Regions from separate parts of the Mycobacterium paraffinicum genome, predicted to be linked through region 1. Evidence: predicted binding sites of a transcription regulator. Region 1 holds the regulator's gene; the other holds the start of a gene.
The links. Region 1 encodes LexA, which represses DNA repair genes until DNA is damaged. Its sites were predicted from a motif close to CGAACANNTGTTCG; they were not measured.
Positions count from the first base shown of each region.

Region 2: ruvC (crossover junction endodeoxyribonuclease RuvC) is a predicted target of LexA. The motif match lies at 4,641-4,654, and genes of this name have one in related genera.

Region 1 covers NZ_JACKUR010000033.1:80,533-87,168, reverse strand. Annotated here, with positions in the region: gene H7J89_RS23025 (alpha/beta fold hydrolase) at 1-455, shown strand, start outside; gene H7J89_RS23020 (PhzF family phenazine biosynthesis protein) at 492-1,178, shown strand; gene H7J89_RS23015 (peroxynitrite isomerase) at 1,187-1,669, opposite strand; gene nrdR (transcriptional regulator NrdR) at 1,708-2,172, opposite strand; gene H7J89_RS23005 (LysM peptidoglycan-binding domain-containing protein) at 2,276-2,770, opposite strand; gene lexA (transcriptional repressor LexA) at 3,061-3,759, shown strand; gene H7J89_RS22995 (LGFP repeat-containing protein) at 3,783-5,996, opposite strand; gene H7J89_RS22990 (acyl-CoA dehydrogenase family protein) at 6,564-6,636, opposite strand, start outside.
Region 2 covers NZ_JACKUR010000024.1:29,594-36,229, reverse strand. Annotated here, with positions in the region: gene H7J89_RS14045 (YebC/PmpR family DNA-binding transcriptional regulator) at 100-855, shown strand; gene H7J89_RS14040 (polyamine aminopropyltransferase) at 863-2,449, opposite strand; gene H7J89_RS14035 (DUF350 domain-containing protein) at 2,446-2,901, opposite strand; gene H7J89_RS14030 (DUF4247 domain-containing protein) at 2,929-3,360, opposite strand; gene H7J89_RS14025 (DUF2617 family protein) at 3,357-3,869, opposite strand; gene H7J89_RS14020 (DUF4178 domain-containing protein) at 3,879-4,490, opposite strand; gene ruvC (crossover junction endodeoxyribonuclease RuvC) at 4,672-5,226, shown strand; gene ruvA (Holliday junction branch migration protein RuvA) at 5,223-5,822, shown strand; partial or broken gene H7J89_RS14005 (16S rRNA (guanine(966)-N(2))-methyltransferase RsmD) at 5,825-5,899, shown strand; gene ruvB (Holliday junction branch migration DNA helicase RuvB) at 5,896-6,636, shown strand, end outside.

The DNA of each region.
Region 1 (6,636 bases):
TGCCCAACGTCCTGCGGATCCTCGACGACCTGCCGGAGCCGACGGCGTCGGCGGCGTTCAGCCGGACCCTGCGGGCGGTGGTGGACTGGCGCGGGCAGATCGTCACCATGCTCGATCGGTGCTATTTGACCGAAGCCATCCCGGTGCAGATCGTCTGGGGCACCAAGGATGTGGTCGTCCCGGTTCGTCATGCGTGGATGGCGCACGCCGCGATGCCCGGCTCCCGCCTGGAGATCTTCCAGGGCTCCGGTCACTTCCCCTTCCACGACGACCCCGCTCGCTTCATCGACGTGGTCGAACGCTTCGTCGACACCACCGCGCCGGCTGAATACGATCAGGCCGCCCTGCGTGAGCTGCTCCGCAGCGGCGGCGGCGAGAAGGCCGTGACCGGCCCCGCCCCCACCCGCGTCGCCGTGCTGAACGCCATGGGATCCGACGAACGCAGCGCCACCTGACCCCCGCGGCCGCGCCCGGGGCCGTACAGTCGGGCCATGGGTATCGACGTCACCGTGCTGCGGGTGTTCAGCGATCCGGAGGGGAATTTCGGCAATCCGCTCGGTGTCGTGGATGCCGCCCAGGTCGAGCCCGCCGCTCGGCAACGGCTCGCAACTCAATTGGGCTATAGCGAAACGGTTTTCGTCGACGTTCCGGCTGCCGGATCAACGACGGCGCACGCCACCATTTACACCCCGCTGATCCAGATTGCGTTCGCCGGACACCCGACCGTCGGCGCGGCGTGGTGGCTGCGTGAGAACGGAACGCCGATCAACACCCTGCAGGTGACGGCCGGCATCGTGCAGGTGAGCTATGGGGCGGAAAGCGCGGGCATCAGCGCACGTTCGGACTGGGCTCCCGAGGTCGCCCTGCACGAATTCGATTCAGCCGACGACCTTCTCGCCGCCGACCCGGGAGATTTTTCCGACGACACGGCGCATTACCTGTGGGCGTGGACCGACAGGGCCGCCGGATCGGTACGCGCCCGCGTGTTTGCCGCCAACCTCGGTGTGCCGGAAGACGAGGCGACCGGCTCGGCAGCGATGCGAATCACCGACTACCTCAGCCGCGACCTACACATCACCCAGGGCAAGGGATCGGTCATCGAGACGACGTGGAACGCCGAGGGCTGGGTGGGGGTGGCCGGGCGCGTCGTCAATGACGGTGTGACGCACCTGAACTGACGATTGGCTCAGCGCTGCCGGTGCAGCACCGCGGCGAGGTGGTGCTGTAAGGGCTGCCCGACGGCGCCCATCTGCACCGAATACGACAGCTCGTCGCCGTCGATGTGGAAGGAACGGCCGAGCGCGGTCACCTCTTTGGCGGTCGGGGTCAGCCCGACGTCCGTTGTGGACAGCGCGATTTCGATCTGGCCGCCGGCGGCCGAATACGTGCCGACCTCGATTTCGGTGATGCCGCTCGGGTGCGCCAGCACCAGCTCGACGTGACCGGGCCGCGGCACGCGCAGGTATCCGGTCTCGGCGTGCAACGGCTTGCCGTCGGGCGCCTTGGTCTTTTGCGCGTAGGCCAGAAATGGCTTACCGACGTGGGAGAAGACCACTTCTTCGAGGTAGTCGAAGGGCTGGATCGTCGGGTACTCGCCCGCGCCCTGGCCAGCCCAGGTTCCCAGGAGTGGTGCCAGTGCCTCGAGATCGGGATGCAAGTCGGTGGGCATGAAACCGAGCCTAGGCCCGGGCGGCTCGGGCCGGTCCGTCAGCTCGGTGTTGTCACCTGGCGGTGTTCGCGCAGCGCCTGGATCTCGCGTTCGAAATCGTCCGCGGACTCAAACGAGCGATATACCGACGCGAACCGCAGGTACGCCACTTCGTCGAGGTCGCGCAGCGGGCCGAGGATGGCCAGCCCGACCTCGTGGCTCGCGACCTCCGGGGAACCCGCGGCGCGCACGGTGTCCTCGACCTGCTGAGCCAGCAGGTTCAGCGCGTCGTCGTCCACCTGGCGGCCCTGGCAGGCCCGGCGGACACCGCTGATCACCTTCTCCCTGCTGAAAGGTTCGGTGACCCCGCTGCGCTTGACCACCGCGAGAACCGCGGTCTCGACTGTCGTGAAACGCCGCCCGCACTCGGGGCAGGATCGGCGGCGCCGGATGGCCTGCCCTTCATCGGTTTCCCTCGAGTCGATCACCCGGGAATCGGGATGCCGGCAGAACGGGCAATGCATGGCCGCTCCTTCGCCGCGCCGACAAACACCAGGTACCGCAGCACGAGCGTACCCGTGCGCTCACCTGCGCGGCGAATGCAGCCGGCCGCCGCGAGGGCGGTGATCAGCCGACCGGGGCGATCAGCGTTTGGCCCGCCACCAGCGTCGGTGAGTTCATGTCGTTGAGTTCGCGGATCCGGTCGGCAACCTGGCGCGCCGGCGCGTCGGGCGCCACCCGGTGAGCGACGTCTTGCAGCGACTCCCCCGCCTCGACGCGGACCACGGCCAATCGGTCGGGTACGTGAGCAGCCGAACTCCCGGCGTCGCCGTTGAGCACCTGACCGACGTTCCCGACGAGACCCAGCCACAGCGTGATCGCCCCGGCCGCCAACGCCAACCAGACTGTGGTCGCCACCGTGACGGGACGCTTGCGATGCGGCGCGGCGGACATCGCGACGCCGGTGCCGTAATAACGCGTCGGCGCGCCCGCCGGCCTCGACGGACCGGGCCGGCGGGAACGGGCCAGCCCGTCCCGGCCGTAACGAAGCCCCTGGAGCGGTCCGTTGACCGGACGCCGAGGGCTGCTGGTACGCGGCGCCAGCGTGTGGATGGTTGTCATCTGCGTTCCTCCGGTCAACTTGATTCGCTCAGCTGTTCGACTGTATCGCTCGTGTGTTCGAAATCCGAACATGTGAGCGAAGCGTGTCGCACGAGTCGAACGCTAGACCACGCCACCGACAAGTCCGTGGTCGCCAGAGCTGACATGCGGCTGAAATACCCGATCTGCCGAAGAGTTACACCTTTGTGATTAACGACTTCGGCGGGTGATTTATGCCGATGCGACGACCCGCGACACGCTAGTCGAACACATGTTTGATTCTCGGCCGCGGTGGGGTTACATTCAGTGCCATGAGCGACAGCAACGACACTTCATCGGCCCGCGCGGACGGTCGGCTGCACGCCGTGGATTCATCGCTGACCGAACGGCAACGCACGATTCTGAACGTCATTCGCGCGTCGGTCACCAGTCGCGGTTACCCGCCGAGCATCCGGGAGATCGGCGACGCCGTCGGCCTGACGTCGACCTCGTCGGTGGCTCATCAGCTGCGCACCCTGGAGCGCAAGGGATACCTGCGTCGCGACCCGAACCGCCCGCGGGCGGTCGACGTCCGCGGCGCCGATGACGAGGTGGCGGCCCGCACCACCGACGTCGCCGGCTCGGACGCCCTGCCGGAGCCGACGTTCGTTCCGGTTCTGGGGCGCATCGCGGCCGGTGGCCCCATCCTCGCCGAGGAGGCGGTCGAGGATGTCTTCCCGCTGCCGCGCGAGCTGGTCGGCGAGGGCACGCTCTTCCTGCTCAAGGTCGTCGGCGACTCCATGATCGAGGCGGCGATCTGCGACGGCGACTGGGTGGTGGTGCGCCAGCAGAACGTCGCCGACAACGGCGACATCGTCGCGGCCATGCTCGACGGGGAGGCCACCGTGAAGACGTTCAAGCGCGCCGGCGGTCAGGTATGGCTGATGCCGCACAACCCCGCGTTCGATCCCATTCCCGGCAATGACGCGACCGTGCTCGGCAAGGTCGTCACGGTGATCCGCAAGGTCTAGCCCGTCGCGGACTTCCGGCCGGCTCAGTCCGCCTTGACGAAGCCGTTGGCCTGCGCCACTTCTTCGCTGGACAACCAGATTTCGGCGAGGGTGTCGTGGTAAAGCTCGCTGCCCGGTGTGTAGTACAGCCCGAAGCGGGCGCTCGCCTTGATCGGGTATCCGTCGGGCACCTGATAGGGATCGTCGAGCGGTAGGTGGATCGTCGGGCGCCCGGCCGGGCCGGCCCCTACGGCGGTGTCCTCGTCATCCGTGGCCGCGTGCCGCCCGCTGCGCTGCTCGGATGCGGCGGCGGCCGCCGCCGCCGCGACGGCTTCCGGGGCGGCAACTTCTGGCGCGGGGGGTTCGGCGACGTCCGCCGGGACGTGCGGGACCGCAACATCCGGATACTCGCCCTCGGGAGCGGCGACGTCGGGGCCACCGGTGCCGAACTCGGGGGCCGGGGGCGTTGGCGCTTCGGCGACGTCGAGGTATTCGGCCTCCACATAGTCATCGTCCGCGCGGGCGGCGTCCGCGTAGGCGGACTCCCGCTCGTCGTCGGCGTACTCGACCTCGGCGTAATCCTCGTCCGCGTAATCCCCGTCGGCGTAATCCCCGTCGGCGTAATCGGATTCGGCGTATTCAGTCTCCGTCTCGGGGTAGCCGGCCTCCGACAGCGCCGCCGGCGAGACCGCGGAGAAGGAGTCGGTGTCCACCGCGTCGGGGTCCTGCTCGAATGAATCCTCTTCGTCGCCGCCGCGCCGCCAGCTGACCCGGCCGGCCGCCTCCGGCGCTTCCGGCTGACGCGCGAAATGCTCGGTGGTGACGTCGTCGCGTTCCCACTGCCGCTCGGTGCCGGCGTCGTAACCGGCATCGAGGTCGCGGGCAGGCTCGTAGCCGGCGTCCTCGCGTATGACGCGACGCCGACGCCAACCGATCGCGAGCAACCCCGCCAAGACGATCAGCACCAGCACCGGGATGGCGGCCAGCAGCCACCACCACTGCCACGTGAACTTCTTGGCGTGGGCGGGCATCGCCGAGTTGCTCGGCTGGTTCTGGCCCGACACCTGCAGGCCGGACAGCAGCGGCGCAAGGTTGGCGGGATCCGTGCTGAACGTGTTCTTCGCCCGGTTCCACGAGATCTTGCCGCCGGCGAACTGCTGGGAGACGACGTCGCCGTCGACGGACTGGTCGCCGACGGGCGCGCCCAGCTTGCCGCTCGGTCCGCGGAGCTTGTCCCACGCCGCCTTCATGGCGCCGCGCACCACGAACGCGCCGCGCTCCGACGTCCAGAAGATCACCGGTTTGTCGGCACCGGAGAACGTGACCATGCGGCTGGACGGGATGCCGCCGTCGGATTCGTTGGCGGTGGGGAAACCCAGGTCGCTGCCGGCGGGTCCGCCAAGCGACTCGTACTTGGCCAGGATGTTGGTCTCGACGGCGTTCGCGCCGGTGGCGGGGCTGAAATAGACCTTGCCGTTGGCGAAGTCCTGGACGATTCCGTCGCCGCCGATCGGATATTGCGTCCCCTTCTTCACCCCCAACGGCCCATTGGGCCCACCGGCCGCGCGCCAGGCCATGTTGATGGCCGCGGTGGGATCGATCGCCACCTGCAGGCCCTTCAACTGGTCGGCCAGTGCGGGCGGCTCGGTGGAGAACTGTTTCGTCTGCCTGTTCCACGAGACCTGGCCGCCGCTGAACTTCTGGGCGGACACCTCGCCGTTGTAGGTTTCGTCGCCGACCGGGACGCCGAGGACGCCGCCCGAACTGCCCAGTTTGTCCCAGGCGGCGTTGATCGCGCCGCGCACCACGAACGCGCCGTGGTCGGGCGTCCAGAAGATCACCGGCTTGTCGCTGGCCGAGAAGGTGGCCACCCGGCTGTCGGGGCCCGCGAGGCCGGGCACTTCGTTGATGGCGGGAAAGCCCAGATCGCTGCCCGCGGGCCCGCCCAGCATCTCGTATTTGTCCAGGATCGGCCCGTAGACGAACTTGGCGCCGGTCGCCGGGGTGAAGAACATCTTGCCGCCATCGAAGTCCAGCGCGAAACCATCCCCGGCGGGATACACATCGCCCTTCCGGGCGCCCAGGGGTGAACCGTCGCCGCCGGCCTTCTCCCAGGCCGCCATCATGGCGGCCTCGGCGTCGCCGATGGGAGACGCCGCTGCCGGCGGCGCCAGCAAGGCGACGGCTATCGCCGTGGCGGTCAAGGTGACCAGCGCGCTCCCGACCAGCCTGCGCATGTGACCTCTCTGCCCGTTCACCAAGCCTCCCAGCCGACGGCCATGCCCCTGTCAGTGGCTAGGCCCGTGCCTGCACAGCCGGCAGGCGGGCCGTAGTCCGACCGCGGGGAAACGACCCCGTTCCGATCCGCATTATCGCCGGGCGCGCATAACTTTGCTCCCGCGAACGAAAAATGCGAAGTCAAATCACGAATATTACAAAAACGGATACCACGCTGATGTCGAAATGATGCATAGGCACGCTCAAATCGCGACGGGCCGCGGCAACGGTCGCGCGGCCTATGGATATTCGAGCCCCACCCCGAACCCGACGCCCGCTTGCGCAATAGCGCACGGCTGCCGTCGCGCGCAGCGATTCCGCGGTCGCGGATGTTGCCGGGCCTACCGGGGTCGTCAGCGGCGTCGCGCTTTTCGGCTCGAGCCATTACGCGGGCGACGCACCCCGGACACATGCGCCGACGGTACGTGAAGCCATTAACTCTTCAGCGATCTACCCGAAAAATCGCCCCGCGCGCCGGGCATTGACGAGGTTTGCCGTCAGTGTGCGAATTCGCCGGCCCGATGGCGTTGTCGACCAACGTGTTAGCGCTAGACCCCGAGGCTGCGCCCGATGATCTCTTTCATGATCTCGGTCGTTCCGCCGTAGATGGTCTGCACCCGC
Region 2 (6,636 bases), on a different contig from region 1:
GCGGCTGGGCCGCCAGGGGAGCGGCCGGGCAATCGCCGCCAGCCGTCCACGTAGACTCGTCTGGCGAACTTTCGAAGACAGAAGAGGTAAGAGACACCAATGAGCGGCCATTCCAAGTGGGCCACCACCAAGCACCAGAAGGCCGTCAAAGACGCGCGCCGAGGCAAGGAGTTCGCCCGGCTCATCAAGAACATCGAGGTCGCCGCGCGGACCGGCGGCGGGGACCCGGCGGGCAATCCGACGCTTTACGACGCCATCCAGAAGGCCAAGAAGACCTCGGTGCCCAACGACAACATCGAGCGTGCCCGCAAGCGCGGCGCCGGCGAGGAAGCCGGCGGCGCCGACTATCAGACGATCATGTACGAGGGCTACGGGCCCAACGGCGTGGCGGTGCTGATCGAATGCCTGACCGACAACCGCAACCGCGCGGCCGGCGAGGTCCGGGTGGCGGTGACCCGCAACGGCGGCACCATGGCCGATCCGGGCTCGGTCTCGTATCTGTTCACCCGCAAGGGCGTCGTCACGCTGGAGAAGAACGGGCTCACCGAAGACGACGTGCTGACGGCGGTTCTCGACGCCGGCGCCGAGGACGTCAACGACCTCGGTGAGAGCTTCGAGATCATCTCGGAGCCAACCGATCTGGTCGCGGTGCGCACCGCCTTGCAGGACGCCGGGATCGACTACGAGTCCGCCGAGGCCAGCTTCCAGCCTTCGGTCAGCGTGCCGGTGGACGTCGACGGCGCCCGGAAGGTGTTCAAGCTCGTGGACGCCCTAGAGGACAGCGACGACGTGCAGAACGTCTGGACCAACGTCGATTTGTCGGACGAGGTGCTCGCCGCTCTCGACGAGGAGTGAGCCAGATCTAGTCGTAACCGTGCCGCATGTCGTCGACGATCCGCGGATTGTCCAGCGTCGAGGGTTCGAGCGGGCGGGGGCGGGTGTCGTCGGGAAACACCGTGGCGGCGTCGAGGACGTGCTGGTTCAGGAAACGCAGCGGAGGCGCGTTGGGCGGCACGGTGGGCGTGGGCGCGTTGCCCCCCCGGCGCGCCAGCGCGAAACCCCAGTCACCGAACGTCGGCACGTACACGTGGTAGGGCGTCACGGCGTACCCGGCCGCGCGGATGGACGAGGCGGTGCGCCAGAACGCGGTCTGCGTCGAGAACGGGCTGCCCGCCTGCACGACCATCAGGCCATTCTCGGCGAGCGCGTGCCCGACAAGTGCGTAGAACTCGGTCGAATACAGCCGGCCCAGGACCGGGGTGTCGGGGTCGGGCAGGTCGACGATGACCGCGTCGAAGCCGCCGGGCGGGACGACGTCCGGGTGCGGCGAGCGCAACCAGCGCATCGCGTCGTCGATCACCACCTTGACCCGCGGGCTGTCCAGCGACCCGCCGTTGGCCCTGCGCATCGTGGTGCGGGCCAACTGGATCACCGCGGGGTCGAGCTCCACCTGCACGATCCTCGTGAGGCCCGGCTGACGCAGTAACTCGCGGGCCACCAGCCCGTCGCCGCCCCCGAGGACGAGGACCGATCGCGCGCTCGCCCCGAGCGCGGGGTAGACCAGGCTTTCGGTGTAGCGGTACTCGTCCCGGGTGGAGAATTGCAGGCCCCCGTCGAGGTAAAGGCGCATGTCGTTACCGCGCTGGGTGACGACGATCTCCTGGTAGGCCGAGTGTTGGTAGGCGATGATCGGGTCGGCGTAGAGGCGCTGCCTGCTCGTGGTCTCGATGTCGGCCGAACGCGCCAGCAGCGTGACGAGCAGGGCGAGCGCGGCGGCGAGCGCGCACAGCGCCGTCGCCAGTTGGCGGGCCGAAACCACCCGGCGCAGCACGAAGATCGCCACGACGGCCGCCGCCAGGAGATTGACGATGCCGGTGGCCGCCGCGCCGCGGATCATGCCCAGCTGCGGCAGCAGCAGGAACGGCCACACCAGCCCGCCCAGCAGCGCGCCGAGGTAATCGGCGGCGTTGAGGTTGGCCAGCGTCCGGCCGGTGTCGGGCGCCTCGCCACTGCGGCCGCGCTGCAGCATCGTCATCAGCAGCGGCACCTCGGCGCCGACCAGCCCACCGATCAACGCGGTGCCCACCGCCAGCATCCACATCGACTCGTCGTCGATGAAGGCGAACACCATGTACAGCGCCGCGGCCGACAACCCGCCGACGATGCTCAGCAGCACCTCCACCGCGATGAACGCGATCGCCGCGTGCGCCAGCAGCGGCTTGACCACCAGGGCGCCCACGCCGAGCGCGGCGATGTAGCCCGCGACGATCAGTGACGTGGCGACGATGCCGCCGCCGTTGAGGCTCGCCGCCAGCGTGAGCAGCGCGAGCTCGTAGACGATGCCGGACGCCGCACATGCCGCAACGGCGGCCAGCAGCACGGCGCGCCAGCGCACCGAAGGCTCCGCGGGCCGGCTCACCTCTGGCACCGGCAGATCAACGGACGTCATGACACCGCAGCGGCCGTGACCCCTCCCACGGCGAGCAATATCAGCGCCACCGCGAACGATCCCGGATGCAGCTGCGGCTCGTCGATGTGCTCGTGGAAACTGCCCGGAATCAGCAGGTGCATCGTGAGCAGCGCTATCCCCAGCAGGATCACGCCCATCAGCCCGTACACCGCCACGCCGACGAGCCCCTGGCCCAGCTGGCTATAGCTGTTCGCGATGGCGGTGATGATGACCATGGTCAACGCGATATACATCGCACCCGCGACCATGACGGCGTTGGGGCGGCGGTCGATGAACACCAGTCGGCGCAGATTGCCCGGGGTCAACACGTCGACCGCGTAGAACCCGATAAGCAGCACGGCCATACCGACCAGGAAGTACAAAATCGTTGCGACCGCGCCCTTGAGGACGGGGTTGAGGTCGACGGTGCCGATCTCGACGGCGAGGTACATGGTTTTCTCCTTTGTGGTGGTGAGCCGTCACTTGGTTCCGCCGGGGCCGCCGGGCGTACCTCCGGCGCCGCCCGAGGGTGAGCCGGGGGTGAATCCGGGGCCCAGGAAGATGAAGGCGCCGTGGCTGTATCCGGCGTTCAGGCCTTCCAGGCGGATGCTGCACGGGCGATTGCCGTCGGGGCCGACGATCACGATGTTGTTGCTGTAGCGCAGGTACTCGCTGTCGCCGTTGGCGGCCCGCGCCTCGGGGGCCTGGTACTCGGCGAGCGTGTCGGCCACGTCGTCGGGAGGCCCGCTGCATTCGTAGCGCTTCCCGTTGGCGTCGTGGGAGTACTCGTGATAGTGGCTCGCGATGTAGGAAGCAATGTTCTTCTGCGACAAGATGATTCCGGGCACCAGGAAGGCGACGGCGGCGACGGCCAGCGCACCGGCGATGACGAACAGGCGATTGCGGCTCACGGGTGCCACCGGCTCACCGTGTGGACCACGTCGCCGCCGGATCCAAAAGGGCTGCGCGGGTAGAGGTGCCAGGTCTGCCAATACCAGCCGGTGCCGTCGGGTTCGGCGGCCAAGGCAGTCAGCGCGGCGTCGTCGCCGGGGAAAGTGCCACCGAGCCAACCCTTTTCCCGCGCACACCGGTCACGAAGGTCGCGCGCCATCCGGCGGAAGGCCGCCTCGTCGTAGGAGTCGGTGCGGGATCGCAGGAAGTAGCCGGGCGCGGCCGTGTGCTCCGGCAGGTCGACGCCGAGGCCGCGTGCCGTGCAGGAGACCTCTTCGGAGAACCGGCCCGCGCCGTGCTCGACGGTGACGACGTGCGATGCGCCCAGGACCCCCAGCCGCAGGGCGCCGCCGCCGGGGTGGTGCAGAAGGCAGGTCGCCAGCGGCGGCGGTGCGGGCGCGTTGAGGGCGAGCCCGAGCTTCTGCCCGGAGACGTCCGAAGGGGCCACGGCGAGTTGATGGAGGGGCACCGACGCGCCCTAGGGGGAGGAGGGCGGGGGCGCCGGATACACGGTCAGCTCGCCCGTCAGCACGGGCTTGCCGGTCGAAACCTCCCACGGCATGCCCGGCGCCCAGCGCTCGAACGAGAGCAGCGCGGACTCGTCGGAGTTGGCGCAGTCGACGAACTCCATCTCGCCGCCCGCCGGCAGGCCCGTGGTGCCCTCGGTGGTGAACGAGGCGCGACCGCGTTCGGACTCGTGAAACGTCACCCCGTCGACGACGTAGGAGTCACCCGGCTGCAGCTGGATGTCCTTGCGGCTGACCCACATCGCCAGCTCGAGGCGCCCGTCGTCCTCTTCGACGCTGAACCAGATCGGCTGGTCGCCGCCCTCCAGCAGATGCTCCCACCACACGAACGGGCCTTCGCGATACGTCACCGATCCGCGGACCACGTAGTCGACGCCGCCGTAGCTGACGATCGCGCCGGGGCCGAGTTGCCGAGGGCCGAACTCCGGCATCGCGTTGAACGAGAGGGGATCCTGGCGTCCGCGCGGCGGGGCCGATTGCCTGGGACGCCGCAAAGCGATGACCAACACCACGATTGACGCGATGAACAGCACGATCGCGATAATGACCAGCAGTGATCCCACGCAAACCCTTCCGTTGCCACATTGCTTGAGCGAACGTGGGGTAAAGCTAACAGCTTTTACGCGGGTTCGGCGCTGTAACGTCCCGAGCCGGGAATCGGCGGCGCCGCCGCGTGTCCTCCGCCGAGCCGTCGCCCCCGGCCGCTAGGGTATCGAACAGCTGTTCTACAGGTGGGAGCGGGCAATGCGCGTGATGGGCGTCGACCCCGGACTGACCCGATGCGGACTGTCGGTGGTGGAAACAGGGCGCGGGCGCAGCGTGGTCGCGCTCGACGTCGACGTGGTGCGGACCCCGTCTGATGCGCCGCTGGCCCACCGGCTGCTGGCCATCAGCGATGCCGTCGAGCACTGGCTGGCCACCCATCAACCGGATGTCGTGGCCATCGAGCGGGTCTTCTCCCAGCTGAACGTCTCGACGGTGATGGGCACCGCGCAGGCCGGCGGGGTCGTCGCGCTGGCGGCCGCCAAACGCGGCATCGACGTGCACTTTCACACCCCCAGCGAGGTAAAGGCCGCGGTCACCGGCAACGGCGCCGCGGACAAGGCCCAGGTCACCGCGATGGTCACCAAAATCCTTGCGCTGCAAGCCAAACCGACCCCGGCCGACGCCGCCGACGCGCTGGCGCTGGCGATCTGTCACTGCTGGCGGGCGCCGATGATGGCCCGGATGGCCGCGGCCGAGGCGCTGGCCGAGCAACAGCGGCATAAGTATCTGGCCAAGCTCAAGGCCGCGCGATGATCGCCTCGGTGCGCGGCGAGGTGCTCGAGGTGGCGCTCGACCATGCGGTGATCGAGGCCGCCGGCGTCGGCTACCGGGTGAACGCGACCCCCTCGACGTTGGCGACCCTGCGCACCGGGACCGAGGCCCGGCTGATCACCGCGATGGTGGTCCGCGAGGACTCGATGACGCTGTACGGATTTCCAGACTCCGACACCCGCGACCTCTTCCTGACGCTGCTGACGGTGTCGGGCGTGGGTCCGCGGCTGGCCATGGCGACGCTGGCGGTTCACGACGCCGCGGCGCTGCGGCAGGTGCTGCACGACAGCGACGTCACCGCGCTGACCCGGGTGCCCGGGATCGGGAAACGCGGCGCCGAGCGGATGGTGCTCGAGCTGCGGGACAAGGTCGGCGCCGTCGCTGCGGGCGCACCGGGTGGCGCATCCGTGGTGAACGGTCACGCGGTCCGGGGGCCGGTGGTGGAGGCCCTGGTCGGTCTGGGCTTCGCCGTCAAGCAGGCCGAAGAGGCGACCGACAAGGTGCTGGCCAGCGAGCAGGACGCGACGACGTCCGGCGCCCTGCGCGCCGCCCTGTCGCTGCTGGGTAAGTCGCGATGACCCGTGCCGGCGACGATGCAGCGGGGGTACCGCCCGCTTGCGGGGGACGGAGCGATGAGGAGGAGCGGCGCAAATGACCGACGACTTCGCCGACCGCGAGCTGTCCCCGGCGCTGGCCGTCGGGGAGGGCGACATCGACGTCAGCCTGCGGCCACGATCGCTGCAAGAGTTCATCGGCCAGCCGCGGGTGCGCGAACAGCTCCAGCTGGTGATCGAGGGAGCCAAGAACCGCGGCGGCACACCGGATCACATCCTGCTGTCGGGTCCGCCCGGGCTCGGCAAGACGTCGCTGGCCATGATCATCGCCGCCGAACTCGGGACGTCGTTGCGGGTGACGTCGGGACCCGCGCTGGAACGCGCCGGCGACCTCGCCGCCATGCTGTCCAACCTGGTCGAGCACGACGTGCTGTTCATCGACGAGATCCACCGCATCGCGCGCCCCGCGGAGGAAATGCTGTACCTGGCCATGGAGGATTTCCGGGTCGACGTGGTGGTGGGTAAGGGTCCCGGCGCGACGTCGATCCCCCTGGAAGTGGCGCCCTTCACCCTGGTCGGCGCGACCACCCGGTCCGGCGCGCTGACCGGCCCGCTGCGCGACCGGTTCGGCTTCACCGCGCACATGGACTTCTACGAGCCCGCCGAGCTGGAGCGGGTGCTGGCCCGCTCCGCCGGCATTCTGGGTATCGAGCTGGGCGCCGAGGCGGCCGAGGAGATCGCCCGGCGCTCGCGCGGCACACCGCGCATCGCCAACCGGCTGCTGCGCCGGGTCCGGGACTTCGCCGAGGTCCGCGCCGACGGGGTGATCACCCGCGAC